DNA from 3 places in the Lactobacillus gasseri ATCC 33323 genome. Region 3 is predicted to be linked to each of the others. Evidence: a T-box and tRNA genes for the amino acid it is inferred to sense, from the RefSeq annotation. Region 3 holds a T-box; the other regions hold tRNA genes.
The links. The T-box of region 3 lies ahead of pheS (phenylalanine--tRNA ligase subunit alpha). A T-box ahead of a tRNA ligase gene usually reads a tRNA of that ligase, here a tRNA-Phe.
Positions count from the first base shown of each region.

Region 1: it encodes a tRNA-Phe, which carries the amino acid that the T-box ahead of pheS (phenylalanine--tRNA ligase subunit alpha) is inferred to sense. The anticodon was not compared.
Region 2: it encodes a tRNA-Phe, which carries the amino acid that the T-box ahead of pheS (phenylalanine--tRNA ligase subunit alpha) is inferred to sense. The anticodon was not compared.

Region 1 is NC_008530.1:1,558,093-1,568,232, reverse strand. It holds gene LGAS_RS07800 (LTA synthase family protein) at 1-315, shown strand, start outside; rRNA gene LGAS_RS07795 (16S ribosomal RNA) at 836-2,408, shown strand; rRNA gene LGAS_RS07790 (23S ribosomal RNA) at 2,629-5,534, shown strand; rRNA gene rrf (5S ribosomal RNA) at 5,595-5,711, shown strand; tRNA gene LGAS_RS07780 (tRNA-Val) at 5,717-5,789, shown strand; tRNA gene LGAS_RS07775 (tRNA-Lys) at 5,792-5,864, shown strand; tRNA gene LGAS_RS07770 (tRNA-Leu) at 5,884-5,968, shown strand; tRNA gene LGAS_RS07765 (tRNA-Thr) at 5,970-6,042, shown strand; tRNA gene LGAS_RS07760 (tRNA-Gly) at 6,062-6,133, shown strand; tRNA gene LGAS_RS07755 (tRNA-Leu) at 6,146-6,231, shown strand; tRNA gene LGAS_RS07750 (tRNA-Arg) at 6,241-6,314, shown strand; tRNA gene LGAS_RS07745 (tRNA-Pro) at 6,320-6,393, shown strand; tRNA gene LGAS_RS07740 (tRNA-Met) at 6,422-6,495, shown strand; tRNA gene LGAS_RS07735 (tRNA-Ile) at 6,509-6,582, shown strand; tRNA gene LGAS_RS07730 (tRNA-Met) at 6,614-6,687, shown strand; tRNA gene LGAS_RS07725 (tRNA-Asp) at 6,691-6,763, shown strand; tRNA gene LGAS_RS07720 (tRNA-Phe) at 6,768-6,840, shown strand; tRNA gene LGAS_RS07715 (tRNA-Gly) at 6,858-6,928, shown strand; tRNA gene LGAS_RS07710 (tRNA-Ile) at 6,941-7,014, shown strand; tRNA gene LGAS_RS07705 (tRNA-Ser) at 7,017-7,106, shown strand; rRNA gene LGAS_RS07700 (16S ribosomal RNA) at 7,506-9,078, shown strand; rRNA gene LGAS_RS07695 (23S ribosomal RNA) at 9,299-10,140, shown strand, end outside.
Region 2 is NC_008530.1:1,572,478-1,582,617, reverse strand. It holds gene serS (serine--tRNA ligase) at 1-554, shown strand, start outside; rRNA gene LGAS_RS07970 (16S ribosomal RNA) at 1,047-2,619, shown strand; rRNA gene LGAS_RS07965 (23S ribosomal RNA) at 2,840-5,745, shown strand; rRNA gene rrf (5S ribosomal RNA) at 5,806-5,922, shown strand; tRNA gene LGAS_RS07955 (tRNA-Val) at 5,928-6,000, shown strand; tRNA gene LGAS_RS07950 (tRNA-Lys) at 6,003-6,075, shown strand; tRNA gene LGAS_RS07945 (tRNA-Leu) at 6,095-6,179, shown strand; tRNA gene LGAS_RS07940 (tRNA-Thr) at 6,181-6,253, shown strand; tRNA gene LGAS_RS07935 (tRNA-Gly) at 6,273-6,344, shown strand; tRNA gene LGAS_RS07930 (tRNA-Leu) at 6,357-6,442, shown strand; tRNA gene LGAS_RS07925 (tRNA-Arg) at 6,452-6,525, shown strand; tRNA gene LGAS_RS07920 (tRNA-Pro) at 6,531-6,604, shown strand; tRNA gene LGAS_RS07915 (tRNA-Met) at 6,633-6,706, shown strand; tRNA gene LGAS_RS07910 (tRNA-Ile) at 6,720-6,793, shown strand; tRNA gene LGAS_RS07905 (tRNA-Met) at 6,825-6,898, shown strand; tRNA gene LGAS_RS07900 (tRNA-Asp) at 6,902-6,974, shown strand; tRNA gene LGAS_RS07895 (tRNA-Phe) at 6,979-7,051, shown strand; tRNA gene LGAS_RS07890 (tRNA-Gly) at 7,069-7,139, shown strand; tRNA gene LGAS_RS07885 (tRNA-Ile) at 7,152-7,225, shown strand; tRNA gene LGAS_RS07880 (tRNA-Ser) at 7,228-7,317, shown strand; gene LGAS_RS07875 (hypothetical protein) at 7,669-8,031, opposite strand; tRNA gene LGAS_RS07870 (tRNA-Glu) at 8,256-8,327, shown strand; tRNA gene LGAS_RS07865 (tRNA-Ser) at 8,353-8,443, shown strand; tRNA gene LGAS_RS07860 (tRNA-Met) at 8,451-8,524, shown strand; tRNA gene LGAS_RS07855 (tRNA-Asp) at 8,528-8,600, shown strand; tRNA gene LGAS_RS07850 (tRNA-Phe) at 8,605-8,677, shown strand; tRNA gene LGAS_RS07845 (tRNA-Tyr) at 8,682-8,763, shown strand; tRNA gene LGAS_RS07840 (tRNA-Trp) at 8,771-8,841, shown strand; tRNA gene LGAS_RS07835 (tRNA-His) at 8,856-8,928, shown strand; tRNA gene LGAS_RS07830 (tRNA-Gln) at 8,936-9,007, shown strand; tRNA gene LGAS_RS07825 (tRNA-Cys) at 9,028-9,098, shown strand; tRNA gene LGAS_RS07820 (tRNA-Leu) at 9,130-9,213, shown strand; gene LGAS_RS07815 (glycosyltransferase family 4 protein) at 9,328-10,140, shown strand, end outside.
Region 3 is NC_008530.1:1,385,387-1,395,526, reverse strand. It holds gene LGAS_RS06870 (response regulator transcription factor) at 1-309, shown strand, start outside; gene LGAS_RS06865 (HAMP domain-containing sensor histidine kinase) at 275-1,816, shown strand; gene yidC (membrane protein insertase YidC) at 1,859-2,842, opposite strand; gene LGAS_RS06855 (acylphosphatase) at 2,906-3,181, opposite strand; gene LGAS_RS06850 (TrmH family RNA methyltransferase) at 3,278-4,039, shown strand; gene LGAS_RS06845 (winged helix-turn-helix transcriptional regulator) at 4,129-4,485, shown strand; T-box leader at 4,531-4,738, shown strand; gene pheS (phenylalanine--tRNA ligase subunit alpha) at 4,774-5,823, shown strand; gene pheT (phenylalanine--tRNA ligase subunit beta) at 5,823-8,237, shown strand; gene mltG (endolytic transglycosylase MltG) at 8,301-9,395, shown strand; gene greA (transcription elongation factor GreA) at 9,476-9,958, shown strand; gene LGAS_RS06820 (YfhO family protein) at 10,003-10,140, opposite strand, start outside.

The DNA of each region.
Region 1 (10,140 bases), 170 kb from region 3:
TATTATTATACTAAATCGGGTAAACGTGTAACTCATCCAAGTAAGAAGGTAAAGGCACAATTGGCCTCAATTTCTAATACAGTAACAACAGAGTTATCATTATCTGATCGAGTAATTACTGGTAATTTACTTCGTTTCTATAAGCCGAATGGTTTTAAATATGTAAAAAGAAAGAATTATACTTATAAAAAGGCCGATTCTTTGAAGAGATTGAAAAAGGCAGAAAAGAAGAGCAAAAACAGCGTATGGTATAAAAATGGTAAAAAATCCACACAAAGTGATTTTAAAACGGATGCTCCAGAATTGAAAAAATAAATAAAACTGTGTTAAGTATTACTGCTTAACACAGTTTTTTTATATCCGAATTTTCAAAATGAATAGTTCGTTTAAATTGGAAAAACAAAAGGCAAAAATCAGACAATCAAAATCTATTAATAATTAATATTCGGAATATATTTTTTTATTAAAAACTATATTGACGAAAAGGAGAAAAGTCTGTAAAGTAATACATGCTGTTTGAGGCAAGCGCCAAGCAGAGGCAGGAAGCCAAGCAAAGAGCTTGTCAAGGGAGCAGAAAGATGATAATACTATAAAGCTGTCATTTGAGAGAGATGAGGGGCAAGAAAAATAACTTGTCAAAGCTTAAAAGACATGATATAATATAAAAGCTGTCACACGGCAACGGTAGTACCTTGAAAACTGAACAAAGTTTCGCTGAAAGTGTGCGGGATATAAAAAATCCCAAACAAAAGCGAAGTCAATTCGCAAGCAATAAATTTGAGATAACTCAAAGAAAGTTTTAGAGCTAAACGATAAAAAGCTCATTTTCAAGAAGGAAAATGAGAGTTTGATCCTGGCTCAGGACGAACGCTGGCGGCGTGCCTAATACATGCAAGTCGAGCGAGCTTGCCTAGATGAATTTGGTGCTTGCACCAGATGAAACTAGATACAAGCGAGCGGCGGACGGGTGAGTAACACGTGGGTAACCTGCCCAAGAGACTGGGATAACACCTGGAAACAGATGCTAATACCGGATAACAACACTAGACGCATGTCTAGAGTTTAAAAGATGGTTCTGCTATCACTCTTGGATGGACCTGCGGTGCATTAGCTAGTTGGTAAGGTAACGGCTTACCAAGGCAATGATGCATAGCCGAGTTGAGAGACTGATCGGCCACATTGGGACTGAGACACGGCCCAAACTCCTACGGGAGGCAGCAGTAGGGAATCTTCCACAATGGACGCAAGTCTGATGGAGCAACGCCGCGTGAGTGAAGAAGGGTTTCGGCTCGTAAAGCTCTGTTGGTAGTGAAGAAAGATAGAGGTAGTAACTGGCCTTTATTTGACGGTAATTACTTAGAAAGTCACGGCTAACTACGTGCCAGCAGCCGCGGTAATACGTAGGTGGCAAGCGTTGTCCGGATTTATTGGGCGTAAAGCGAGTGCAGGCGGTTCAATAAGTCTGATGTGAAAGCCTTCGGCTCAACCGGAGAATTGCATCAGAAACTGTTGAACTTGAGTGCAGAAGAGGAGAGTGGAACTCCATGTGTAGCGGTGGAATGCGTAGATATATGGAAGAACACCAGTGGCGAAGGCGGCTCTCTGGTCTGCAACTGACGCTGAGGCTCGAAAGCATGGGTAGCGAACAGGATTAGATACCCTGGTAGTCCATGCCGTAAACGATGAGTGCTAAGTGTTGGGAGGTTTCCGCCTCTCAGTGCTGCAGCTAACGCATTAAGCACTCCGCCTGGGGAGTACGACCGCAAGGTTGAAACTCAAAGGAATTGACGGGGGCCCGCACAAGCGGTGGAGCATGTGGTTTAATTCGAAGCAACGCGAAGAACCTTACCAGGTCTTGACATCCAGTGCAAACCTAAGAGATTAGGTGTTCCCTTCGGGGACGCTGAGACAGGTGGTGCATGGCTGTCGTCAGCTCGTGTCGTGAGATGTTGGGTTAAGTCCCGCAACGAGCGCAACCCTTGTCATTAGTTGCCATCATTAAGTTGGGCACTCTAATGAGACTGCCGGTGACAAACCGGAGGAAGGTGGGGATGACGTCAAGTCATCATGCCCCTTATGACCTGGGCTACACACGTGCTACAATGGACGGTACAACGAGAAGCGAACCTGCGAAGGCAAGCGGATCTCTGAAAGCCGTTCTCAGTTCGGACTGTAGGCTGCAACTCGCCTACACGAAGCTGGAATCGCTAGTAATCGCGGATCAGCACGCCGCGGTGAATACGTTCCCGGGCCTTGTACACACCGCCCGTCACACCATGAGAGTCTGTAACACCCAAAGCCGGTGGGATAACCTTTATAGGAGTCAGCCGTCTAAGGTAGGACAGATGATTAGGGTGAAGTCGTAACAAGGTAGCCGTAGGAGAACCTGCGGCTGGATCACCTCCTTTCTAAGGAAGGCGAAAGATGATGGAGAGTGCGAGAGCACTAAAGAGAAGTCATCGAGAAAGCCAAGCGGAAGCACACTGAGAAACTTTGTTTAGTTTTGAGGGTAATACCTCAGAGAGCTAGTACATTGAAAACTGAATATAATCTAAAGCAAAAAACCGAGACAATCGAAAAAACAGATTGAAGAGCGACCGAGAAGAGAGAGAAACTCAACTTGAAATAGGTCAAGTAGAAAAGGGCGCATGGTGAATGCCTAGGCACTAGAAGCCGATGAAGGACGTGACGAACCACGAAAGGCTTCGGGGAGCAGTAAGTAAGCAATGATCCGGAGATATCCGAATGGGGGAACCCAATACCGGGAGGTATTATCAAGAGCTGTTAAGGCTGTTGAAGGAAGACGCAGTGAACTGAAACATCTAAGTAGCTGCAGGAAGAGAAAGAAAAATCGATTTCCCAAGTAGCGGCGAGCGAACAGGAAAGAGCCCAAACCAGCTGGCTTGCCAGTTGGGGTAGTAGGACTGCAGGAAAGCACTTGAAGCGATAGCAGAATTATCTGGAAAGATAAGCCAGAGAGGGTGAGAGCCCCGTAAGCGAAATTGCAGAGAGACTTAGCAGGATCCTGAGTAGGTCGGGACACGAGGAATCCCGATTGAAACCGCGAGGACCATCTCGCAAGGCTAAATACTAACTAGTGACCGATAGTGAACCAGTACCGTGAGGGAAAGGTGAAAAGAACCCCGGAAGGGGAGTGAAAGAGAACCTGAAACCGTGTGCCTACAAGTAGTCAAAGCACATTAAAGTGTAATGGCGTGCCTTTTGTAGAATGAACCGGCGAGTTACGTTATGGTGCAAGGTTAAGTCAGAAAAGACGGAGCCGGAGCGAAAGCGAGTCTGAAGAGGGCGAGAGAGTATCATGACGTAGACCCGAAACCAAGTGACCTACCCATGACCAGGTTGAAGGCGTGGTAAAACACGCTGGAGGACCGAACCCACGTGAGTTAAAAATCGCGGGGATGAGTTGTGGGTAGCGGTGAAATTCCAAACGAACTTGGAGATAGCTGGTTCTCTCCGAAATAGCTTTAGGGCTAGCCTCGTGTGAATGATAATGGAGGTAGAGCGCTGTTTGGACTAGGGGCCCGTCAGGGGTTACTGAATCCAGATAAACTCCGAATGCCAGATATCAATGCACGGGAGTCAGACTGCGAGTGATAAGATCCGTAGTCGAAAGGGAAACAGCCCAGATCACCAGTTAAGGTCCCCAAATCTATGCTAAGTGGAAAAGGATGTGGAGTTGCGTAGACAACTAGGATGTTGGCTTAGAAGCAGCCACCATTTAAAGAGTGCGTAATAGCTCACTAGTCGAGTGACGCTGCGCCGAAAATGTACCGGGGCTAAGCATAGTACCGAAACTGTGGATGCATATCAAAGGATATGCGTGGTAGGAGAGCGTTCTAAGTGCGGAGAAGTTAGATCGAGAGGACTAATGGAGCGCTTAGAAGTGAGAATGCCGGTATGAGTAGCGAAAGATAGGTGAGAATCCTATCCGCCGAAAGACTAAGGTTTCCTGGGGCAGGCTCGTCCGCCCAGGGTAAGTCGGGACCTAAGGTAAGGCCGAGAGGCGTAGCCGATGGACAACAGGTAGAGATTCCTGTACTGAAATTGTTCGATATGAGCAAAGGAGGGACGCAGGAGGCTAATGACGCATGTTGCTGGAAATACATGTGCAAGCAGTAAGAAGAAAGATGAGTCAAATGCTTGTCTAAAGAAATCAAGCTGTGATGCGGAGCGAAATTAAAGTAGCGAAGGTCATGATGTCACACTGCCAAGAAAAGCTTCTAGCCAGAGCAATTTTACCCGTACCGCAAACCGACACAGGTAGTCGAGTGGAGAACACTCAGGTGAGCGAGAGAACTCTCGTTAAGGAACTCGGCAAAATGACCCCGTAACTTCGGGAGAAGGGGTGCTGATGGTAAAAGATCAGCCGCAGTGAATAGGCCCAAACAACTGTTTATCAAAAACACAGGTATCTGCAAAATCGTAAGATGACGTATAGGTGCTGACACCTGCCCGGTGCTGGAAGGTTAAGAGGAGAGCTTAGCGCAAGCGAAGGTTTGAATTGAAGCCCCAGTAAACGGCGGCCGTAACTATAACGGTCCTAAGGTAGCGAAATTCCTTGTCGGGTAAGTTCCGACCTGCACGAAAGGTGTAATGATTTGGGCACTGTCTCAACGAGAGACTCGGTGAAATTATAATACCCGTGAAGATGCGGGTTACCCGCGACAGGACGGAAAGACCCCATGGAGCTTTACTGTAGCTTGATATTGAGTATTTGTTAAACATGTACAGGATAGGTAGGAGCCAGAGAAAGTAGGACGCTAGTCTTACTGGAGGCAATGTTGGGATACTACCCTTGTTTGATGGATCCTCTAACTCGCAGAGCTGAGCGTTCTGGAGGACAGTGTCAGGTGGGCAGTTTGACTGGGGCGGTCGCCTCCTAAAATGTAACGGAGGCGCCCAAAGGTTCCCTCAGAATGGTTGGAAATCATTCGCAGAGTGTAAAGGTATAAGGGAGCTTGACTGCGAGAGGTACACCTCGAGCAGGGACGAAAGTCGGGCTTAGTGATCTGGTGGTACTGCATGGAAAGGCCATCACTCAACGGATAAAAGCTACCCTGGGGATAACAGGCTTATCTCCCCCAAGAGTTCACATCGACGGGGAGGTTTGGCACCTCGATGTCGGCTCGTCGCATCCTGGGGCTGAAGTCGGTCCCAAGGGTTGGGCTGTTCGCCCATTAAAGCGGCACGCGAGCTGGGTTCAGAACGTCGTGAGACAGTTCGGTCCCTATCCGTCGTGGGCGTAGGAAATTTGAGAGGAGCTGTCCTTAGTACGAGAGGACCGGGATGGACATACCGCTGGTGTACCAGTTGTCTTGCCAAAGGCATCGCTGGGTAGCTATGTATGGAAGGGATAAGCGCTGAAAGCATCTAAGTGCGAAGCCCCCCTCAAGATGAGATTTCCGATGCGTAAGCAGTAAGACACCTTAAAGACGATGAGGTAGATAGGCTAGGAGTGGAAGCATAGCGATATGTGGAGCGGACTAGTACTAATCAGTCGAGCACTTGACCAAAGCTCAAAGGTTTAGAGCGGAAGATTATATTCAGTTTTGAGTGTAAAAGCTCAGAAAGAGTACGGTGGCGATGGCAAGAAGGATACACCTGTTCCCATGCCGAACACAGAAGTTAAGCTTCTTAACGCCGAGAGTAGTTGGTGGGAAACTGCCTGCGAGGGTAGGCAGTCGCCGTGCTAAATGGAGGATTAGCTCAGCTGGGAGAGCATCTGCCTTACAAGCAGGAGGTCACAGGTTCGAGCCCTGTATCCTCCATTGAGTCGTTAGCTCAGTTGGTAGAGCATCTGACTTTTAATCAGAGGGTCGGCAGTTCGAGCCTGCCACGACTCATTGGCCCAGAAAAACTCAAGCGGGTGTGGCGGAATTGGCAGACGCGCTAGATTTAGGTTCTAGTGTTTTCGGACGTGTGGGTTCAAGTCCCACCACCCGTACCATGCCGATTTAGCTCAGTTGGTAGAGCATCTGTCTTGTAAACAGGGGGTCGAAGGTTCGAGTCCTTTAATCGGCATAAAAATTGAATAAAAAATGCGGAAGTAGTTCAGTGGTAGAACATCACCTTGCCATGGTGGGGGTCGCGGGTTCGAATCCCGTCTTCCGCTTATCATTATCATGCCGGGGTGGCGGAACTGGCAGACGCACGGGACTTAAAATCCCGCGGTTGGTGACAACCGTACCGGTTCGATTCCGGTCCTCGGCATATAATGATGCACCCTTAGCGCAACTGGATAGAGTGTCTGACTACGAATCAGAAGGTTGAAGGTTCAAATCCTTCAGGGTGCACACTTCGGGAAGTGGCTCAGTTTGGTAGAGCACCTGGTTTGGGACCAGGGGGTCGCAGGTTCGAATCCTGTCTTCCCGATTGTAGCTTAAAAAGGAAGTTACAGGATGGCGGTGTAGCTCAGCTGGCTAGAGCGTCCGGTTCATACCCGGGAGGTCGAGGGTTCGATCCCCCCCGCCGCTATAGAGGTAAGCTTGGACCTTTAGCTCAGTTGGTTAGAGCAGACGGCTCATAACCGTCGGGTCGTAGGTTCGAGTCCTACAAGGTCCATAGGATCTTGGCTTTTTTTATATAAAAAAATCGCGGGATGGAGCAGTCTGGTAGCTCGTCGGGCTCATAACCCGAAGGTCATAGGTTCAAATCCTGTTCCCGCAATATGGTCCCTTGGTGTAGGGGTTATCACGCCTCCCTGTCACGGAGGAGATCACCGGTCCGAATCCGGTAGGGACCGTAATGGCTCGATAGCTCAGTTGGTAGAGCAAAGGATTGAAGCTCCTTGTGTCGGCGGTTCGATTCCGTCTCGCGCCATTAGGAAGCAAGAAGTTGCGGGTATAGTTTAGTGGTAAAACGAAAGCCTTCCAAGCTTTAGTCGCGAGTCCGATTCTCGTTACCCGCTTCAAAGGGAAAGGGGCCTATAGCTCAGCTGGTTAGAGCGCACGCCTGATAAGCGTGAGGTCGATGGTTCAAGTCCATTTAGGCCCATTGGAGATTTACTCAAGTGGCTGAAGAGGCGCCCCTGCTAAGGGTGTAGGTCGGTTTATACCGGCGCGAGGGTTCGAATCTCTCAATCTCCGCTTTGCAGATGTGCTTCATTTTTTTTAATGGAGCATTTTATTTTCCTTTGATTTAAAGTCTGTAAAGTAATACATGCTGTTTGAGGCAAGCGCGAAGCAGAGGCAGGAAGCCAAGCAAAGAGCTTGTCAAGGGAGCAGAAAGATGATAATATTATAAAGCTGTCATTTGAGAAAGATGAGGGGCAAGAAAAATAACTTGTCAAAGCTCAAGAGACATGATATAATATAAAAGTTGTCACACGGCAACGGTAGTACCTTGAAAACTGAACAAAGTTTCGCTGAAAGTGTGCGGGATATAAAAAATCCCAAACAAAAGCGAAGTCAATTCACAAGCAATAAATTTGAGATAACTCAAAGAAAGTTTTAGAGCTAAACGATAAAAAGCTCATTTTCAAGAAGGAAAATGAGAGTTTGATCCTGGCTCAGGACGAACGCTGGCGGCGTGCCTAATACATGCAAGTCGAGCGAGCTTGCCTAGATGAATTTGGTGCTTGCACCAGATGAAACTAGATACAAGCGAGCGGCGGACGGGTGAGTAACACGTGGGTAACCTGCCCAAGAGACTGGGATAACACCTGGAAACAGATGCTAATACCGGATAACAACACTAGACGCATGTCTAGAGTTTAAAAGATGGTTCTGCTATCACTCTTGGATGGACCTGCGGTGCATTAGCTAGTTGGTAAGGTAACGGCTTACCAAGGCAATGATGCATAGCCGAGTTGAGAGACTGATCGGCCACATTGGGACTGAGACACGGCCCAAACTCCTACGGGAGGCAGCAGTAGGGAATCTTCCACAATGGACGCAAGTCTGATGGAGCAACGCCGCGTGAGTGAAGAAGGGTTTCGGCTCGTAAAGCTCTGTTGGTAGTGAAGAAAGATAGAGGTAGTAACTGGCCTTTATTTGACGGTAATTACTTAGAAAGTCACGGCTAACTACGTGCCAGCAGCCGCGGTAATACGTAGGTGGCAAGCGTTGTCCGGATTTATTGGGCGTAAAGCGAGTGCAGGCGGTTCAATAAGTCTGATGTGAAAGCCTTCGGCTCAACCGGAGAATTGCATCAGAAACTGTTGAACTTGAGTGCAGAAGAGGAGAGTGGAACTCCATGTGTAGCGGTGGAATGCGTAGATATATGGAAGAACACCAGTGGCGAAGGCGGCTCTCTGGTCTGCAACTGACGCTGAGGCTCGAAAGCATGGGTAGCGAACAGGATTAGATACCCTGGTAGTCCATGCCGTAAACGATGAGTGCTAAGTGTTGGGAGGTTTCCGCCTCTCAGTGCTGCAGCTAACGCATTAAGCACTCCGCCTGGGGAGTACGACCGCAAGGTTGAAACTCAAAGGAATTGACGGGGGCCCGCACAAGCGGTGGAGCATGTGGTTTAATTCGAAGCAACGCGAAGAACCTTACCAGGTCTTGACATCCAGTGCAAACCTAAGAGATTAGGTGTTCCCTTCGGGGACGCTGAGACAGGTGGTGCATGGCTGTCGTCAGCTCGTGTCGTGAGATGTTGGGTTAAGTCCCGCAACGAGCGCAACCCTTGTCATTAGTTGCCATCATTAAGTTGGGCACTCTAATGAGACTGCCGGTGACAAACCGGAGGAAGGTGGGGATGACGTCAAGTCATCATGCCCCTTATGACCTGGGCTACACACGTGCTACAATGGACGGTACAACGAGAAGCGAACCTGCGAAGGCAAGCGGATCTCTGAAAGCCGTTCTCAGTTCGGACTGTAGGCTGCAACTCGCCTACACGAAGCTGGAATCGCTAGTAATCGCGGATCAGCACGCCGCGGTGAATACGTTCCCGGGCCTTGTACACACCGCCCGTCACACCATGAGAGTCTGTAACACCCAAAGCCGGTGGGATAACCTTTATAGGAGTCAGCCGTCTAAGGTAGGACAGATGATTAGGGTGAAGTCGTAACAAGGTAGCCGTAGGAGAACCTGCGGCTGGATCACCTCCTTTCTAAGGAAGGCGAAAGATGATGGAGAGTGCGAGAGCACTAAAGAGAAGTCATCGAGAAAGCCAAGCGGAAGCACACTGAGAAACTTTGTTTAGTTTTGAGGGTAATACCTCAGAGAGCTAGTACATTGAAAACTGAATATAATCTAAAGCAAAAAACCGAGACAATCGAAAAAACAGATTGAAGAGCGACCGAGAAGAGAGAGAAACTCAACTTGAAATAGGTCAAGTAGAAAAGGGCGCATGGTGAATGCCTAGGCACTAGAAGCCGATGAAGGACGTGACGAACCACGAAAGGCTTCGGGGAGCAGTAAGTAAGCAATGATCCGGAGATATCCGAATGGGGGAACCCAATACCGGGAGGTATTATCAAGAGCTGTTAAGGCTGTTGAAGGAAGACGCAGTGAACTGAAACATCTAAGTAGCTGCAGGAAGAGAAAGAAAAATCGATTTCCCAAGTAGCGGCGAGCGAACAGGAAAGAGCCCAAACCAGCTGGCTTGCCAGTTGGGGTAGTAGGACTGCAGGAAAGCACTTGAAGCGATAGCAGAATTATCTGGAAAGATAAGCCAGAGAGGGTGAGAGCCCCGTAAGCGAAATTGCAGAGAGACTTAGCAGGATCCTGAGTAGGTCGGGACACGAGGAATCCCGATTGAAACCGCGAGGACCATCTCGCAAGGCTAAATACTAACTAGTGACCGATAGTGAACCAGTACCGTGAGGGAAAGGTGAAAAGAACCCCGGAAGGGGAGTGAAAGAGAACCTGAAACCGTGTGCCTACAAGTAGTCAAAGCACATTAAAGTGTAATGGCGTGCCTTTTGTAGAATGAACCGGCGAGTTACGTTATGGTGCAAGGTTAAGTCAGAAAAGACGGAGCCGGAGCGAAAGCGAGTCTGAAGAGGGCGAGAGAGTATCATGACGTAGACCCGAAACCAAGTGACCTACCCATGACCAGGTTGAAGGCGTGGTAAAACACGCTGGAGGACCGAACCCACGTGAGTTAAAAATCGCGGGGATGAGTTGTGGGTAGCGGTGAAATTCCAAACGAACTTGGAGATAGCTGGTT
Region 2 (10,140 bases), 190 kb from region 3:
CAAAGCAATTACCAATTAATGTTACTGCATTCTCTCCAGCGTTTAGAAGTGAAGCGGGATCTGCAGGACGTGACACTCGTGGATTGATTAGAATGCACGAATTTAGAAAAGTTGAAATGGTAAAAATTGTTGATGAAGACAGTTCATGGGATGAATTGGAAAAATTAACGCATAATGCTGAACATTTACTTCAAAAGCTCGGCTTACCATATCATGTTGTTGCCCTTTCAACTGGGGATGCAAGTTTTACTAGTGCTAAAACTTATGACCTTGAAGTATGGATGCCAGCTCAAGATAAATATCGTGAAATTTCAAGCTGTTCAAACTGTACAGATTTCCAAGCTCGTCGTAGCTTAATTCGTTATCGTGATGAAAATGGTAAGCTTCATTTAGCTCATACTTTGAATGGATCAGGTCTAGCTGTAGGTAGAACTGTAGCAGCTATTTTAGAAAATTACCAAAATGAAGATGGAACTGTAAACGTACCCGAAGCATTACAACCATACATGCATGGTATGAAAGTAATTACTAAAGAACCAAAATTTGGTGAATAAAATTTAAATATAAAAGGAAATGGTATTCAAACATCAAAAGATGTGGGAATACCATTTTTTTTATTTGACATAGGATAAGATAGCACTAGATTAGCACTCCAAAAAAATATTGCTAATTTTTAGAAAAAAGGGTTGACGAAAAGGAGAAAAGTCTGTAAAGTAATACATGCTGTTTGAGGCAAGCGCGAAGCAGAGGCAGGAAGCCAAGCAAAGAGCTTGTCAAGGGAGCAGAAAGATGATAATATTATAAAGCTGTCATTTGAGAAAGATGAGGGGCAAGAAAAATAACTTGTCAAAGCTCAAGAGACATGATATAATATAAAAGTTGTCACACGGCAACGGTAGTACCTTGAAAACTGAACAAAGTTTCGCTGAAAGTGTGCGGGATATAAAAAATCCCAAACAAAAGCGAAGTCAATTCACAAGCAATAAATTTGAGATAACTCAAAGAAAGTTTTAGAGCTAAACGATAAAAAGCTCATTTTCAAGAAGGAAAATGAGAGTTTGATCCTGGCTCAGGACGAACGCTGGCGGCGTGCCTAATACATGCAAGTCGAGCGAGCTTGCCTAGATGAATTTGGTGCTTGCACCAGATGAAACTAGATACAAGCGAGCGGCGGACGGGTGAGTAACACGTGGGTAACCTGCCCAAGAGACTGGGATAACACCTGGAAACAGATGCTAATACCGGATAACAACACTAGACGCATGTCTAGAGTTTAAAAGATGGTTCTGCTATCACTCTTGGATGGACCTGCGGTGCATTAGCTAGTTGGTAAGGTAACGGCTTACCAAGGCAATGATGCATAGCCGAGTTGAGAGACTGATCGGCCACATTGGGACTGAGACACGGCCCAAACTCCTACGGGAGGCAGCAGTAGGGAATCTTCCACAATGGACGCAAGTCTGATGGAGCAACGCCGCGTGAGTGAAGAAGGGTTTCGGCTCGTAAAGCTCTGTTGGTAGTGAAGAAAGATAGAGGTAGTAACTGGCCTTTATTTGACGGTAATTACTTAGAAAGTCACGGCTAACTACGTGCCAGCAGCCGCGGTAATACGTAGGTGGCAAGCGTTGTCCGGATTTATTGGGCGTAAAGCGAGTGCAGGCGGTTCAATAAGTCTGATGTGAAAGCCTTCGGCTCAACCGGAGAATTGCATCAGAAACTGTTGAACTTGAGTGCAGAAGAGGAGAGTGGAACTCCATGTGTAGCGGTGGAATGCGTAGATATATGGAAGAACACCAGTGGCGAAGGCGGCTCTCTGGTCTGCAACTGACGCTGAGGCTCGAAAGCATGGGTAGCGAACAGGATTAGATACCCTGGTAGTCCATGCCGTAAACGATGAGTGCTAAGTGTTGGGAGGTTTCCGCCTCTCAGTGCTGCAGCTAACGCATTAAGCACTCCGCCTGGGGAGTACGACCGCAAGGTTGAAACTCAAAGGAATTGACGGGGGCCCGCACAAGCGGTGGAGCATGTGGTTTAATTCGAAGCAACGCGAAGAACCTTACCAGGTCTTGACATCCAGTGCAAACCTAAGAGATTAGGTGTTCCCTTCGGGGACGCTGAGACAGGTGGTGCATGGCTGTCGTCAGCTCGTGTCGTGAGATGTTGGGTTAAGTCCCGCAACGAGCGCAACCCTTGTCATTAGTTGCCATCATTAAGTTGGGCACTCTAATGAGACTGCCGGTGACAAACCGGAGGAAGGTGGGGATGACGTCAAGTCATCATGCCCCTTATGACCTGGGCTACACACGTGCTACAATGGACGGTACAACGAGAAGCGAACCTGCGAAGGCAAGCGGATCTCTGAAAGCCGTTCTCAGTTCGGACTGTAGGCTGCAACTCGCCTACACGAAGCTGGAATCGCTAGTAATCGCGGATCAGCACGCCGCGGTGAATACGTTCCCGGGCCTTGTACACACCGCCCGTCACACCATGAGAGTCTGTAACACCCAAAGCCGGTGGGATAACCTTTATAGGAGTCAGCCGTCTAAGGTAGGACAGATGATTAGGGTGAAGTCGTAACAAGGTAGCCGTAGGAGAACCTGCGGCTGGATCACCTCCTTTCTAAGGAAGGCGAAAGATGATGGAGAGTGCGAGAGCACTAAAGAGAAGTCATCGAGAAAGCCAAGCGGAAGCACACTGAGAAACTTTGTTTAGTTTTGAGGGTAATACCTCAGAGAGCTAGTACATTGAAAACTGAATATAATCTAAAGCAAAAAACCGAGACAATCGAAAAAACAGATTGAAGAGCGACCGAGAAGAGAGAGAAACTCAACTTGAAATAGGTCAAGTAGAAAAGGGCGCATGGTGAATGCCTAGGCACTAGAAGCCGATGAAGGACGTGACGAACCACGAAAGGCTTCGGGGAGCAGTAAGTAAGCAATGATCCGGAGATATCCGAATGGGGGAACCCAATACCGGGAGGTATTATCAAGAGCTGTTAAGGCTGTTGAAGGAAGACGCAGTGAACTGAAACATCTAAGTAGCTGCAGGAAGAGAAAGAAAAATCGATTTCCCAAGTAGCGGCGAGCGAACAGGAAAGAGCCCAAACCAGCTGGCTTGCCAGTTGGGGTAGTAGGACTGCAGGAAAGCACTTGAAGCGATAGCAGAATTATCTGGAAAGATAAGCCAGAGAGGGTGAGAGCCCCGTAAGCGAAATTGCAGAGAGACTTAGCAGGATCCTGAGTAGGTCGGGACACGAGGAATCCCGATTGAAACCGCGAGGACCATCTCGCAAGGCTAAATACTAACTAGTGACCGATAGTGAACCAGTACCGTGAGGGAAAGGTGAAAAGAACCCCGGAAGGGGAGTGAAAGAGAACCTGAAACCGTGTGCCTACAAGTAGTCAAAGCACATTAAAGTGTAATGGCGTGCCTTTTGTAGAATGAACCGGCGAGTTACGTTATGGTGCAAGGTTAAGTCAGAAAAGACGGAGCCGGAGCGAAAGCGAGTCTGAAGAGGGCGAGAGAGTATCATGACGTAGACCCGAAACCAAGTGACCTACCCATGACCAGGTTGAAGGCGTGGTAAAACACGCTGGAGGACCGAACCCACGTGAGTTAAAAATCGCGGGGATGAGTTGTGGGTAGCGGTGAAATTCCAAACGAACTTGGAGATAGCTGGTTCTCTCCGAAATAGCTTTAGGGCTAGCCTCGTGTGAATGATAATGGAGGTAGAGCGCTGTTTGGACTAGGGGCCCGTCAGGGGTTACTGAATCCAGATAAACTCCGAATGCCAGATATCAATGCACGGGAGTCAGACTGCGAGTGATAAGATCCGTAGTCGAAAGGGAAACAGCCCAGATCACCAGTTAAGGTCCCCAAATCTATGCTAAGTGGAAAAGGATGTGGAGTTGCGTAGACAACTAGGATGTTGGCTTAGAAGCAGCCACCATTTAAAGAGTGCGTAATAGCTCACTAGTCGAGTGACGCTGCGCCGAAAATGTACCGGGGCTAAGCATAGTACCGAAACTGTGGATGCATATCAAAGGATATGCGTGGTAGGAGAGCGTTCTAAGTGCGGAGAAGTTAGATCGAGAGGACTAATGGAGCGCTTAGAAGTGAGAATGCCGGTATGAGTAGCGAAAGATAGGTGAGAATCCTATCCGCCGAAAGACTAAGGTTTCCTGGGGCAGGCTCGTCCGCCCAGGGTAAGTCGGGACCTAAGGTAAGGCCGAGAGGCGTAGCCGATGGACAACAGGTAGAGATTCCTGTACTGAAATTGTTCGATATGAGCAAAGGAGGGACGCAGGAGGCTAATGACGCATGTTGCTGGAAATACATGTGCAAGCAGTAAGAAGAAAGATGAGTCAAATGCTTGTCTAAAGAAATCAAGCTGTGATGCGGAGCAAAATTAAAGTAGCGAAGGTCATGATGTCACACTGCCAAGAAAAGCTTCTAGCCAGAGCAATTTTACCCGTACCGCAAACCGACACAGGTAGTCGAGTGGAGAACACTCAGGTGAGCGAGAGAACTCTCGTTAAGGAACTCGGCAAAATGACCCCGTAACTTCGGGAGAAGGGGTGCTGATGGTAAAAGATCAGCCGCAGTGAATAGGCCCAAACAACTGTTTATCAAAAACACAGGTATCTGCAAAATCGTAAGATGACGTATAGGTGCTGACACCTGCCCGGTGCTGGAAGGTTAAGAGGAGAGCTTAGCGCAAGCGAAGGTTTGAATTGAAGCCCCAGTAAACGGCGGCCGTAACTATAACGGTCCTAAGGTAGCGAAATTCCTTGTCGGGTAAGTTCCGACCTGCACGAAAGGTGTAATGATTTGGGCACTGTCTCAACGAGAGACTCGGTGAAATTATAATACCCGTGAAGATGCGGGTTACCCGCGACAGGACGGAAAGACCCCATGGAGCTTTACTGTAGCTTGATATTGAGTATTTGTTAAACATGTACAGGATAGGTAGGAGCCAGAGAAAGTAGGACGCTAGTCTTACTGGAGGCAATGTTGGGATACTACCCTTGTTTGATGGATCCTCTAACTCGCAGAGCTGAGCGTTCTGGAGGACAGTGTCAGGTGGGCAGTTTGACTGGGGCGGTCGCCTCCTAAAATGTAACGGAGGCGCCCAAAGGTTCCCTCAGAATGGTTGGAAATCATTCGCAGAGTGTAAAGGTATAAGGGAGCTTGACTGCGAGAGGTACACCTCGAGCAGGGACGAAAGTCGGGCTTAGTGATCTGGTGGTACTGCATGGAAAGGCCATCACTCAACGGATAAAAGCTACCCTGGGGATAACAGGCTTATCTCCCCCAAGAGTTCACATCGACGGGGAGGTTTGGCACCTCGATGTCGGCTCGTCGCATCCTGGGGCTGAAGTCGGTCCCAAGGGTTGGGCTGTTCGCCCATTAAAGCGGCACGCGAGCTGGGTTCAGAACGTCGTGAGACAGTTCGGTCCCTATCCGTCGTGGGCGTAGGAAATTTGAGAGGAGCTGTCCTTAGTACGAGAGGACCGGGATGGACATACCGCTGGTGTACCAGTTGTCTTGCCAAAGGCATCGCTGGGTAGCTATGTATGGAAGGGATAAGCGCTGAAAGCATCTAAGTGCGAAGCCCCCCTCAAGATGAGATTTCCGATGCGTAAGCAGTAAGACACCTTAAAGACGATGAGGTAGATAGGCTAGGAGTGGAAGCATAGCGATATGTGGAGCGGACTAGTACTAATCAGTCGAGCACTTGACCAAAGCTCAAAGGTTTAGAGCGGAAGATTATATTCAGTTTTGAGTGTAAAAGCTCAGAAAGAGTACGGTGGCGATGGCAAGAAGGATACACCTGTTCCCATGCCGAACACAGAAGTTAAGCTTCTTAACGCCGAGAGTAGTTGGTGGGAAACTGCCTGCGAGGGTAGGCAGTCGCCGTGCTAAATGGAGGATTAGCTCAGCTGGGAGAGCATCTGCCTTACAAGCAGGAGGTCACAGGTTCGAGCCCTGTATCCTCCATTGAGTCGTTAGCTCAGTTGGTAGAGCATCTGACTTTTAATCAGAGGGTCGGCAGTTCGAGCCTGCCACGACTCATTGGCCCAGAAAAACTCAAGCGGGTGTGGCGGAATTGGCAGACGCGCTAGATTTAGGTTCTAGTGTTTTCGGACGTGTGGGTTCAAGTCCCACCACCCGTACCATGCCGATTTAGCTCAGTTGGTAGAGCATCTGTCTTGTAAACAGGGGGTCGAAGGTTCGAGTCCTTTAATCGGCATAAAAATTGAATAAAAAATGCGGAAGTAGTTCAGTGGTAGAACATCACCTTGCCATGGTGGGGGTCGCGGGTTCGAATCCCGTCTTCCGCTTATCATTATCATGCCGGGGTGGCGGAACTGGCAGACGCACGGGACTTAAAATCCCGCGGTTGGTGACAACCGTACCGGTTCGATTCCGGTCCTCGGCATATAATGATGCACCCTTAGCGCAACTGGATAGAGTGTCTGACTACGAATCAGAAGGTTGAAGGTTCAAATCCTTCAGGGTGCACACTTCGGGAAGTGGCTCAGTTTGGTAGAGCACCTGGTTTGGGACCAGGGGGTCGCAGGTTCGAATCCTGTCTTCCCGATTGTAGCTTAAAAAGGAAGTTACAGGATGGCGGTGTAGCTCAGCTGGCTAGAGCGTCCGGTTCATACCCGGGAGGTCGAGGGTTCGATCCCCCCCGCCGCTATAGAGGTAAGCTTGGACCTTTAGCTCAGTTGGTTAGAGCAGACGGCTCATAACCGTCGGGTCGTAGGTTCGAGTCCTACAAGGTCCATAGGATCTTGGCTTTTTTTATATAAAAAAATCGCGGGATGGAGCAGTCTGGTAGCTCGTCGGGCTCATAACCCGAAGGTCATAGGTTCAAATCCTGTTCCCGCAATATGGTCCCTTGGTGTAGGGGTTATCACGCCTCCCTGTCACGGAGGAGATCACCGGTCCGAATCCGGTAGGGACCGTAATGGCTCGATAGCTCAGTTGGTAGAGCAAAGGATTGAAGCTCCTTGTGTCGGCGGTTCGATTCCGTCTCGCGCCATTAGGAAGCAAGAAGTTGCGGGTATAGTTTAGTGGTAAAACGAAAGCCTTCCAAGCTTTAGTCGCGAGTCCGATTCTCGTTACCCGCTTCAAAGGGAAAGGGGCCTATAGCTCAGCTGGTTAGAGCGCACGCCTGATAAGCGTGAGGTCGATGGTTCAAGTCCATTTAGGCCCATTGGAGATTTACTCAAGTGGCTGAAGAGGCGCCCCTGCTAAGGGTGTAGGTCGGTTTATACCGGCGCGAGGGTTCGAATCTCTCAATCTCCGCTTTGCATTAAGTACATTGGAGTTTCCAATGTACTTTTTTTATTTCAAGAAAAAGAGATTATGCATGTGATAGTATCGATTTTTGTATAAGGATAAATTTAATTATTAGAAAAATTTTGCATATTTTGAGTATATTTACCTTAAAAACTAAAGCAAAACCCTAAATTAGTTATATATGTCTTTTTAAAAGTATGTTAGTCAGTATATTTAGAGCTTAATAAAAGCATCTTGAGAAAAAGATCATTTTTAGTTGACTTTAGATTTAGATTTTTGCTAAAAATAAAAATCCCGCTAAATCAAGGATTTCATCAATCTGAAGATTTAGTAGGATAATCTCAATATAAAAATAATTTATTTATTTTTAGTTTTTAAATCTTTAAGTAAACGAATAATTTCATTGTTTTGCTTAATTAAGATCCAGTTTTGTAGTTTTAAAGTCTCTTCTGGCGAAACTCCTTCTAGTAAATCACTTTCAGCAGTTTTGTGAAGAAGAGACTTATAGGATGATTCAGTATTTTTAACTCCATGTTCGGTCAAATATTTATTGGTCAGATTATCTATATACTCATTAACTTGATTAGCATCTTTTTCAATTAATTCTTCTTTTTGCCAAGGTGTTAATTTCGCATGATCTTCGCAAATTAAGTTTCCATCAGCTAACTTTAATAGTTTTTTGCTGCTTTTATTGTCAATAATACATCTTTTACTAGACATAACATACCTCCATATATGCTCAGTGTAGCACCTTTGTTAAATAACAGAGAGTAAAAATGCAATAAAAGAAAAAAAGTTCAAATTAGGGGTTGCATCAACTGAGTGTTTTTAGTAATATAGTTATTGCTGATGCGGAGAGTAACACAAAACAACGCATCAAAAAAATAAAAACTTGTTGACATCACTTTATAAATAGAGTATGATTAATAAGTACGTTAAAAAACGACCCGTTGGTCAAGTGGTTAAGACACCGCCCTTTCACGGCGGTAACATGAGTTCAAATCTCGTACGGGTCATTACCATATTAAAGATGGTATAAATGGAGGATTACCCAAGTCCGGCTGAAGGGAACGGTCTTGAAAACCGTCAGGCGGGTTCTGCCCGCGCGTGGGTCCGAATCCCACATCCTCCTTAATCATCGCGGGATGGAGCAGTCTGGTAGCTCGTCGGGCTCATAACCCGAAGGTCATAGGTTCAAATCCTATTCCCGCAATATGGTCCCTTAGTGTAGTGGTTATCACGCCTCCCTGTCACGGAGGAGATCACCGGTCCGAATCCGGTAGGGACCGTAATGGCTCGATAGCTCAGTTGGTAGAGCAAAGGATTGAAGCTCCTTGTGTCGGCGGTTCGATTCCGTCTCGCGCCATTCTGGAGGCCTAGCGAAGTGGCTAAACGCGGCGGTCTGTAAAACCGCTCTCTCTGAGTTCGGTGGTTCGAATCCACTGGCCTCCATTTAAATAGGGATATCGTATAAAGGTAGTACATCGGTCTCCAAAACCGCTAGTGTGGGTTCAATTCCTACTATCCCTGTTTTTAATATTATGGCGGAATTGGTGAAGTGGTTAACACACCGGTTTGTGGATCCGGCATGCGTGGGTTCGATCCCCACATTCCGCCCTAACATTGGGATATAGCCAAGTGGTAAGGCAATGGACTTTGACTTCATCATGCGTTGGTTCGAATCCAACTATCCCAATTTGTTAATGATCAGAGGTTGGCGGTGTAGCCAAGTGGTAAGGCACGGGTCTGCAAAACCCTAATCATCGGTTCAAATCCGATCACCGCCTTCGCCTGAATTTCCTGATTAATTTCATTTATGGCGGTGTGGCGGAATTGGCAGACGCGTCAGACTCAAAATCTGGTGTCCCCTGGGACGTATCGGTTCGACCCCGATCACCGCTATTTATTCAGACATTCTGGCAAAAAGACGTGAGTTGATTCTCACGTCTTTTTTTTATCCAAAATTGCAACTCCTTTCTACTAACTTTATAATGGTCTTTAATGGAGGTATTTTACATGAATATTGGGCTATTTACCGATACTTATTTTCCTCAGCTTTCTGGGGTAGCAACTTCAATCCAAACATTAAAAAATGCTCTTGAAAAAAATGGACACTCTGTTTTTATTTTTACTACAACAGACCCTCATTTGGGAAAAGGAACTATTGAACCTAATGTTTTTAGAGTTAGCAGCGTTCCTTTTGTTTCTTTTACGGATAGAAGGATAGCATTTCGAGGACTTTTTCAGGCTACTAAAATTGCCAAAGAAGTAAAGCTTGATATTGTTCATACACAAACAGAATTTTCAATGGGTATGATTGGAAAATATGTTGCACATTCTTTAGGTATTCCCGCTATTCATACGTACCACACTATGTACGAAGATTATTTGCACTATGTTTTAAATGGACATTTACTGAAACCATATCATGTAAAGCAATTCACCAAAGCTTATTTGCATAATATGGATGGAGTGGTTGCACCTAGTGAACGCGTTAAAGAAACATTAACACGATATGGGGTTACTATTCCTATGCGGGTAATTCCGACCGGAGTAGATTTGACTGCTATTAATGAAAATCCACGACGAAATGTAAGAAAAGAACTAGGAATAGATTCGAATCAGAAAGTTATCCTTACTCTGAGTCGTGTAGCTGCAGAAAAGAAAATAGATCAAATTCTGGATGTATTACCGACAGTTTTAGAAAATGAACCAAATGTAAAATTTGTAATTGCTGGAGATGGTCCAGATGTGCAACCTTTAAAAGATCAAGTTGCAAGACTTTCATTAGAAGATTATGTCATTTTTGCTGGTAGTGTTGAGCACAGT
Region 3 (10,140 bases):
CTAACCATTGAAACAGCTAACCGCATCGTTCATCGCGGAGATAGTACAGTCGATTTGACTAAGCGTGAGTACAACTTGTTAATGACATTAATTGAAAATAAAAATAATGTTGTTACTAGAGAGCAACTTTTAAATAAGATTTGGGGACCTGAATCTAAAATTGAAACTAATGTTGTCGAAGTATATGTACGTTATTTACGTAATAAAATCGATGTACCGGGCCGTCCTTCATACATCAAGACTGTCCGTGGTACCGGTTATATGGTAAGAACGGATGAAAATGATGAAGCACGTGAAGAAGCAAAATAAATCTACCAAAGAGACCCTCAAGTCCTCGCTAACCTTTAAGTGGGTAAGCTTAGTTGCAGCGACAATTACGGTCTCTTTTGTTATATTTTCAATTGCAATTTATTCTTTGGTGAAACAGCAAATTGTTTCGCAGGAAAGAAATTTGACTGAAAGTGTCGCTACCACCTTTCAGAGAAGATTGGTGGAAATCCCGACAAGTCTCCAGATTTCAAATGTAGTTCCTCAGCTTTCGCCTAATACTAATCGAATTTTGGAAGGTCAAACCCCTATTACTTCAAATGATGGGGGAAATGTCTTTAATGATGATGTGCTAGCGACTTTGTCGAATCGAGATACAAGTATTACTATTTATAACCCAAGTGGAGATGTGGTTTTTAGTAATGGAAATGTTCCTGATAATGGAATGCCTCATTTTAGCAAGACAGAGAATCATGTTTTAAAGGTAGAAACCACAAAAGGAAAAATCCATATGAAAATTTATCAGAAGATTTTTTCTGATAAAACACGCCGATTAACAGGATACTTAATTGTTGATAATTCGATGGATCAACAAAATCATGTTTTAAAATCAATTCGTAATTGGATGATTGGTCTATCGATTATTGCAATTATTGTTTTTGTTGGTTTATCCTATTTGATTGTTAATAGTGTTGTACAGCCGATCAAAAAAATGTCACAGATTTCTCATGATATTAATGAAGATCCGACTAATAAACGAAGAGTTCCAGATCTCCATCGAAATGATGAGTTAGGTGAATTAGCTATTTCATTTAATGAGATGCTAGATCGAATGCAGGCGTATATGCAGCAACAGAAGCAATTCGTGGGGGATGTATCTCATGAGTTACGTACGCCGGTAGCTGTTATTGAGGGACACTTGAATTTGCTAGAACGATGGGGAAAAGATGATCCGCAAGTCCTAGAAGAATCAATTCAAGCTTCTCTTCAAGAAAGCAAACGAATGAAACATTTGATTCAAGAGATGCTTGATTTAACTAGAGCTGAGCAAGTTGATTTACAGTATCCTGATAAAACGGCTGATGTTAACGAAGTTCTCAATCGAACAGTTAATGATATGAGAATGATTCATCAAGATTTTACAATTACATATGATGACAGCGACTTAGCACCAGATACAATTATCAAGATTTATCGTAACCATTTAGAGCAGATTTTGATTATTTTGATTGATAACGCAATTAAGTATTCCACGGATCGCAAAGAAATTTTGGTAGATGCTGCTACTGAAAAAGATAAGGTTAAAATTTCTGTCCAAGATTTTGGCGAAGGAATTGCACCTGATGAGCAGGATAAAATCTTCAATCGCTTCTATCGCGTAGATAAAGCTCGAACCCGTGAAAAAGGTGGTAATGGTCTAGGTTTAGCTATTGCTCAAAAATTAGTTGAAAGCTACCATGGAAAAATTAGTGTTAGTTCAACACTTGGTTCAGGTAGTAAGTTTATGATTGAATTTCCCTTGTTGAAGTCTAAATCAGAAAATAAATGATAAATAAAAAGGAATCTATGTAGATTCCTTTTTATTTGATTATTAATCTTTATCAGAGTTATGAGGACGTTTTTGTTTACCAGCATTTCGTGCACGCAAATCTTGATGAAGATCTTTTTCTGCCTCGTTACCAGTATTTGATGAAGTAGTAGTATTAAGAATACTATCGATTGTTTCTTGCGTGACTACCACCTTAAGGGGACGTTCATTCAATTCAGCTGCAACGTCTTTTTTTACTTTTGGCATGATGATGAAAGTAGTAATTACTTGTTGCAAAATAGCAATTAAACCACCAACTAAGAAGTAAAGCGCTAAGGCACCCGGAGCTGAAATACTGATGAAGAAGGTCATTGCTGGACTCAAAATTAGAGTCATCTGCATGGCTTTTTTCTGTTCTTCAGGTATTCCAACCATTGATAGATAACCTTGAATTACATAAAGCAAGGTAGCAATGATAGTTAAGACAATTGAGCGTTGCCCCAAAGAAATACCAAAGAAACTTGAAGCGGCTAATTCTTTAGAATAAGCGACTGCTTGATAGATCCCAATCATAATCGGCAGTTGGATAAGTAATGGTAGACATCCCATTCCACCCATCATGGACATATTATTATCTTTATAAACTCGCATTTGAAGTTGGCTAATTTGCATTTGTTGCGGCTGAGTTAAGCCGGGTTTTTTAAGTGCTTCTTGAATCAACTTCATTTGTGGTTGAAGTTTTTGAGTCTTTTCTTGTTGCGTAGTCATTTTGCGCTGAGATGCAAGACGAAGCGGCATAACAATTAACTGAACAACGAAAGTAATGATAATAATTGCCCAGCCAGCACCGTTTGAGCCACCGATTTGATGCTCAACAGCTAACATGATATTTTGAATTGGCTTACCAAAAAGACTAAAAACCCAGGCATATGGTCCGCTGGTAGGTGCCTGATAGATACTTTGACTATTATTAGCACAACCAGTTAGGATCAATGCCAAGATAGTTAGCATGGCAAATAGACTAAAATATTTAGTTTTTGATTTCATTAACTATAACCTTTCCTACTTTATTGTTACTGGAATAAAGTTTACTAGTTATTTGTTAAAGTATCAATAAACCACACTAAAGCGAGTAAATTTTTCTGCATCAGAGACTGTATTTAAATCAACATGATCTACATGTCCAGCTACTGAAGGAGAAGCTTTAATTTTTTTAATAAAATGTTCTAAAGGAAGCTCCTCCCCTTGAGCTACAATAGAAACTGATCCATCAGGATTATTTTTAACAGTTCCGGTAATTCCTAAATCTTGTGCAATCATTTGCGTGGTCCATCTAAAGCCAACACCTTGGACAAGGCCGGTAACTTTCATTGTGACAGTTTTCATAAATATCGCTCTTTTCTTTATCTTCTAACTTAAATTTTAACATGTTAATTTTGAGCGAGGTAATTTAAAATATTAGATTAGAAGGAAGTAGAAATTATGATAGAAATTAATTCAGTAAATAATCCCACGATTAAGAACCTTAGAAAGTTAGAACAGAAAAAGTATCGTAAAAAGACTCAAACTTATTTAATTGAAGGCTTTCATTTAGTTGAAGAGGCACTCAAGAATCACGAAAATTATCTTTATATTTTAGGAACATCAGAAGCTTTAGAAAAACTTACCACTAGTTATAGACTGAAGGATGATAAGGTAATTAAAATTACTGATGCAATTGCAGAGCATTTGAGCAGTACTAAGAATAGTCAAGATATTTTTATGGTTTTACCAATTAATCAACCTAAATCATTTAGTTTTGAATATGGAAAATGGGTTGTTTTGGATAATTTAACTGATCCAGGAAATGTTGGTACTATTATTCGTACAGCTGATGCAGCCGGATTTGATGGAGTTGTTCTTTCTGAAGAAAGTGTGGACTTGTATAATCCAAAAGTTCAGCGTAGTATGCAAGGCAGTCAATTCCATATTCAGATTGTTCAAAATCCTATCTTAGAAGCAATTAGTAGCTTTAAAGAAAATGGAATTCCAGTTTATGTAAGTATTCTCGATAAGACAGCAAAATCGTTGAATAATTGCATTCCTGTTCCTCAATTAGCTTTAGTAATTGGAAATGAAGCCCATGGGGCAAGTAAAGATGTGATTGAGACAGCAGATAAAAAGATTTATATTCCAATAAAAGGCAAGGCGGAGTCATTAAATGCAGCTGTAGCAGCAGGAATTATGATTTATCATTTTTCATAAGCTTACAGCTTGTTTTAAGTAAGTAATATTACTATAATCTTTAGTATAGATTGATCTAAAATATTTTGATTTTTTAGGAGGAATTATAGATGTCCCAAGAAATTGAAAGCAAAACTAAAATGGGTGACTGTCCAGATCCAGAAGATTACTCACTGTGTTCGCATTTTATTGATGCTTTTGCAATTATTGGTAAAAAATGGAATGGTTTAATTATCAGCTCTTTGTGCGATACTAATGCAATGCGTTTTAAGGATTTAGCACGTTGTATTAGTAAGTGTTCTGATCGAGTTTTAGTGGAACGTTTGAAAGAACTAGAAAAGGACGGTATTGTTAATCGTACAGTTGATGAAAAGAGCGGTATTATTAGCTATACTTTGACCCAGAAAGGCGCAGACTTACAGCCTGTTTTTGAACAAGTTCATAATTGGGCTGATAAATGGGCCTGAAGATGATTGCAAAGTTAAGTAAAAAGATTTAAGATACTATTATACTTAAATGCAATGATTAAGATTAGTAATGCAGATATCTTTTTAGAGAGAGTTTTATTGGTGGAAAAAACTTAAGATAAAAGCATGAATTTCATCTTAGGAGCAGAATCTAATCAATTCCGGTATTTCACCGTTATATGAAAAGAGTGTGAACACGCACTTTTTTGTGCTAGTTCAAACTAGGGTGGTACCGCGAAGCTTCGTCCCTTTTGGGACGGAGCTTTTTTTGTTGGAAAGGAAAATGAGATGGACTTATTCGATAGAATAAATAAGTTAAAAGAAGAAGGATTAGATCAAATCAAGCAAGCTGAAAATCAAAAAATGCTTGATAAGATTAGAGTAGAATTAATGGGGCGCAAGGGTGAATTAACTCAGATTTTGCACTCAATGAAAGACATCGCTCCAGAAAATAGACCAAAAGTAGGTCAAGAAGTAAATCAAGTTCGTGATATTCTTCAAAAGCAATTAGATGAAGCAAAAGATCATTTCTTACAGGCAATAATTGCTCAGAAATTAGAAGAAGAAAAGATTGACGTGACTTTACCAGGACGTGAAGGACATTTAGGTTCAAAGCACCCAATCAATATTATTTTGGATGATTTGGAAAGTTACTTCATTGGTATGGGATATAAGGTAGTACAAGGTCCAGAAATTGAAACAGATCACTACTGTTTCGAGATGATGAACTTACCTAAAGACCACCCTGCACGTGATATGCAAGCTACTTTCTATATTGATAATGAAGATTTGCTTAGAACTCAAACTTCGGGGGATCAAGCAAGAGTCTTAGAAAAGCATGATTTTTCTAAAGGGCCATTAAAGATGGTTGGTCCTGGTAAGGTATATCGTCGTGATGATGATGATGCGACTCACTCTCACCAATTCCAACAAATGGAAGGCTTAGTAGTTGATAAAAATGTTACTATGTCAGACCTTAAAGGTACTTTAGAAATGATTGCCAAGCATGTCTTTGGTCAAGATCGCAAAACTCGTCTTCGTCCATCATACTTTCCATTTACTGAACCATCTGTAGAAATGGATGTTTCTTGTTTCAACTGTGATGGTAAGGGATGTCCAATTTGTAAGTATACTGGTTGGATTGAAGTACTTGGTGCTGGAATGGTTCACCCTAACGTTTTAGAAAACGCAGGTGTTGATTCAACTGTTTATGGTGGTTTTGCATTCGGTTTAGGCTTGGACCGTTTTGCAATTTTGAAATACGGTATTTCTGATATTCGTGATTTCTACACTAATGATGTTCGTTTCTTAGCACAATTCCGTAAGGAGGAAGATTAATGCTTGTTTCATATAACTGGTTGAAAGATTTTCTTGATTTAGACGAAGATCCTAAAGATTTAGGAGAAAAAATTACTAGAACTGGTGTCGAAATTGCATCAGTAGACCATCCAGCAGAAGGCTTAAAAAAGTTAGTAGTTGGTCACATTTTAGAATGTGAAGATATTGAAGGAACTCACTTACATAAGTGTCAAGTTGATGTAGGTGAAGACGAACCAATTCAAATTGTTTGTGGAGCTCCAAATGTTGCAGCTGGTGAAGATGTGATTGTTGCTTTGCACGGTGCCAGAATTGCAGGTAATGAGAAGATTAAGCGTGGTAAAATTCGCGGAATTAAATCAAATGGAATGATTTGTGGTCTTCAAGAAATTGGTTTTGCAGATAAAAATGTTCCTCAAAAATATGTGGATGGAATCTTTGTCTTTCCTAAAGATTCTGATGTAAAGCCAGGTGAAGAAGTTTATGAAGCACTTGGTATGGATGACTACATTTTAGACTTTGATATTACACCAAACCGTGCTGATACTTTATCAATGGAAGGTGCAGCATATGAGGTTGGCGCAATTGTTGATAAAAAGCCTAAGATTGAGCCAGTAGTTCTTAAAGCAGATGGTCCTGAATGGACTAATGAATTAGATGCTAAAGTTGATGAAAAATTAGCACCTAAGTTTTACTTAAGAAAAGTTTCAAATGTTAAGATTGGCGAGAGTCCCTTATGGATGCAAAGACGTCTTTGGAATGCAGGATTGCGACCAATTAATAATGTAGTTGACGTAACTAACTATGTAATGCTCCTAACTGGACAACCAATGCATGCTTACGATGCTCGTACTTTTAAAGATGGTAAATTAGAGGTTAGAAAAGCTAACAAGGGTGAAAAGCTTACTTTATTAAACGATAAAGAAGTTGAACTAGATCCAAACGATATTATTATTACCGATGGTCAAAAGCCAGTAATGATGGCTGGTGTAATGGGCGGTAAAAATTCAGAAGTAGAAGATGATACGACTGATGTGATTTTAGAATCTGCTATTTTTGATGGAACTAGCGTTAGAAAATCTGCTTTACGTCATGCCAATCGTACTGAAGCTTCAAGTCGTTTTGAAAAAGGGGTTAACTGGGATAATACTCAAAAAGCCTTAGATATTGCTGCTCTGTTATTACGTAATGATGCAAATGGTACTGTTAATGAGGGTGAAATTAAGGCAACTGATGTGCAAAGAAATCCTTCAGTAGTTAAGACTACAGTTTCATACATTAACAAGGTATTAGGAACAGAATTAAGCAGATCAGAAATGGAAAAGATTTTTGATCGCTTAGGCTTTACTGTTGATGGGTCGGAAGATGAATTAGTTGTTACAGTTCCAAATAGAAGATGGGATATTTCTATTCCAGCAGATTTAGTAGAAGAAGTAGGTAGAATTTATGGCTATGATAACTTAAAGTCTACTCAACCTCTTTTAGCTGAGACACATGGTGGCTATTCAGAAAAAGAAACTGCTATGCGTAGAATTAAGGATATTGTTCAAGGACAAGGCATGATGGAAGCCATTTCTTATTCATTGACTTCTCCAGAAAAAGCAATTTCATTTACTAAAGATCCTAAGCCGGTTGTAGAAGTTCAATGGCCATTGAATTCAAGTCGTTCAACTATGAGAGAAAACTTGTTAACTGGTTTAGTTGATGCTGCAAGCTATAATATGGCTCGTAAGCAAAAGGAATTAGCTTTATTTGAACAAGGTAGAGTTTATGATCATGAAAATAATACTTTTAATGAACATGAACATTTAGCTGCTCTTTATTCAGGACATACTGTGTCAGCAAATTGGCAACATTTAGATCAAAAGATTGATTTCTACTTTGTAAAAGGTCAATTAACTAACTTATTTAGGGCAATCGGGATTAAGGATGCAGATGTTGAATATCGTGCAGAAGTTATTGTTGGTATGCACCCAACTAGAACTGCTGGTATTTACATTAAGGATCAATATGTTGGTTTAATTGGGATGCTTGCTCATACTGTTACTACCCTTGATAAGGCATTACGTGGAAGTGAAATTTATGGCTACGAAATTGATTTAGACACAATCGTTTCAATGCTTAATAAGGGAATGAAAGCTAAAGCTGCTCCTAAGTTCCCAGCAATTGAACGTGATTTATCATTATTAGTGCCAAATGCAGTAACTAATGCCCAAATTGAAGCTCAAATTAAATTAAATGGTGGTAAGTATCTTCATGATATTCAAGTCATTGACGTTTATGCTGGTAGTCAAATTGAATCAGGACATAAATCAATTTCATATTCGTTAACTTTCTTGAATGAAAAAGATACATTGACTGATGAAGTAGTTACTAAAGCAATGGAAAAAATTGAAACAGATCTGAAAGAAAGTTTAAAGATTAAAGTTCGTTAATTCTTTTCCAGGGAGCTTTGCTATAATTGTCTTAGATTTTTGTGATTTTCGGAGGAAAAGCGTTTGCTAAATCAGGACAAAAAGAAAAATCATGAGTTAGAAGAACAAGCATCAAAAAAGGTTACCCGCTGGATTCTTAGCGGATTAGGTGCCATTTTAGTCTTGTTTATCTTAATTGGGGGCTGTTATGTTGGTTATGCTCTGCAGCCTGCCAATCGTCATGATGAAGATGTGGTCAGTGTTCATATTCCTGCAGGTGCAACTAATAGTCAGATTGCTCAGATTTTACAAGAGAAAAAGATTATTAGAAATGCGACTATCTTTAACTTTTGGTTAAAGAGCCATAGTGCAACCAATTTTCAGGCAGGTAATTTCTATCTCTCACCCTCGATGCATAACAAAGAAATCGTTAGTCAATTGCAAGGTGGAGGTGGCCGTCCAGTTGTCGGTCACGTTTTGATAAAAGAAGGGCAAACGATTGATAGTATTGCTACAACAGTTGGTAAGAATACGAAATATAGCCGTCAAGACTTCTTAAAGCTAATGAAAGATCAAAGCTTTATGAAGAGTTTGGAAAAGCAATATCCTAAACTTTTAACTAGTTCAATGAACAGTAAAGGTGTTCGTTATCACTTAGAAGGATATCTCTTCCCGGCTAAGTATGATGTCTATCAAGGAGCTTCTTTGAAAGAACTAGTTAACCAAATGGTTGATAAGACTGATCAAGTTTTACAACCATACTATAGTTCCATCAAGAAAAAGCATTTGACTGTGCAGGAAGTTTTAACTTTAGCTTCCTTAGTTGAGCGTGAAGGTGTTAAGTCTAAGGATCGTCGAATGATTGCTGGGGTATTCTTTAACCGAATTAAAGCAAATATGCCGCTTCAATCTGATATTTCAGTCATGTATGCACTGAATAAGCATAAACATTCTTTGACCCTAAAGGATATTAAGGTAGAATCTCCATATAACTTGTATGTTCACAAGGGATATGGTCCAGGACCATTTAATAATCCAAGTTTAGATTCAATTAGCGCTGTATTAACCCCAATCAAGTCTAACTATCTCTACTTTGTTGCAAATCTTAAGACTGGTAAGGTTTACTACAATGAAAATTATGACGAGCACTTGAAACGTAATAGTAGTTTAGGCCAGTAAAAATGGTTGACTTTTTTAAGTAGAAAACATAAGCTGGTTGGTGCAAAGAATAATAGGTATAGGTAAGGAGAATTTTTAGTATGGCAGAAAAAGTTTATCCAATGACCGCTGAAGGTAAGGAAAAACTTCAGAAGGAATTAAAGAACTTAAAATTAGTAAAACGTCCAGAAGTTATTGAGAGAATTAAGGTTGCTAGATCATTCGGTGACTTATCCGAAAACTCTGAATACGATGCTGCAAAAGATGAGCAAAGTGCTGTAGAACAACGTATTGTTCAAATTGAACAAATGCTTAAGTATGCACAAGTTGTTGATGCAGATAGCGTTGATCCTAACGAAGTTTCTATCGGTAAGACTGTTACTTACACAGAAGTAGGTACTGATGATCCAGAAACCTATACTATCGTTGGATCTGATGAATCTGATCCGCTTAACGGAAAAATTTCTAACGATTCACCAATTGCCCAAGCTTTACTTGGCAAGAAAAAGGGTGAAAAAGTAACTATTAACACTCCTGGTGGAACATTTGATGTTACTATCAACGATGTTAAAACATTGAACTAATTATTACTCGTTTATAAAAAAGGCTTAACTTGCTTACTTGCACGTTAAGTCTTTTTTGGCTTGAGAATAAATATAATTATAAGTGAAACGATTGAAATTATAAGTCCAATTAGGAAGGCAAAGGGAATATAAATCAAAGTTAAATGATGTTTTCCTTTGCTTAGTCTGGCACTCAAAAAAGT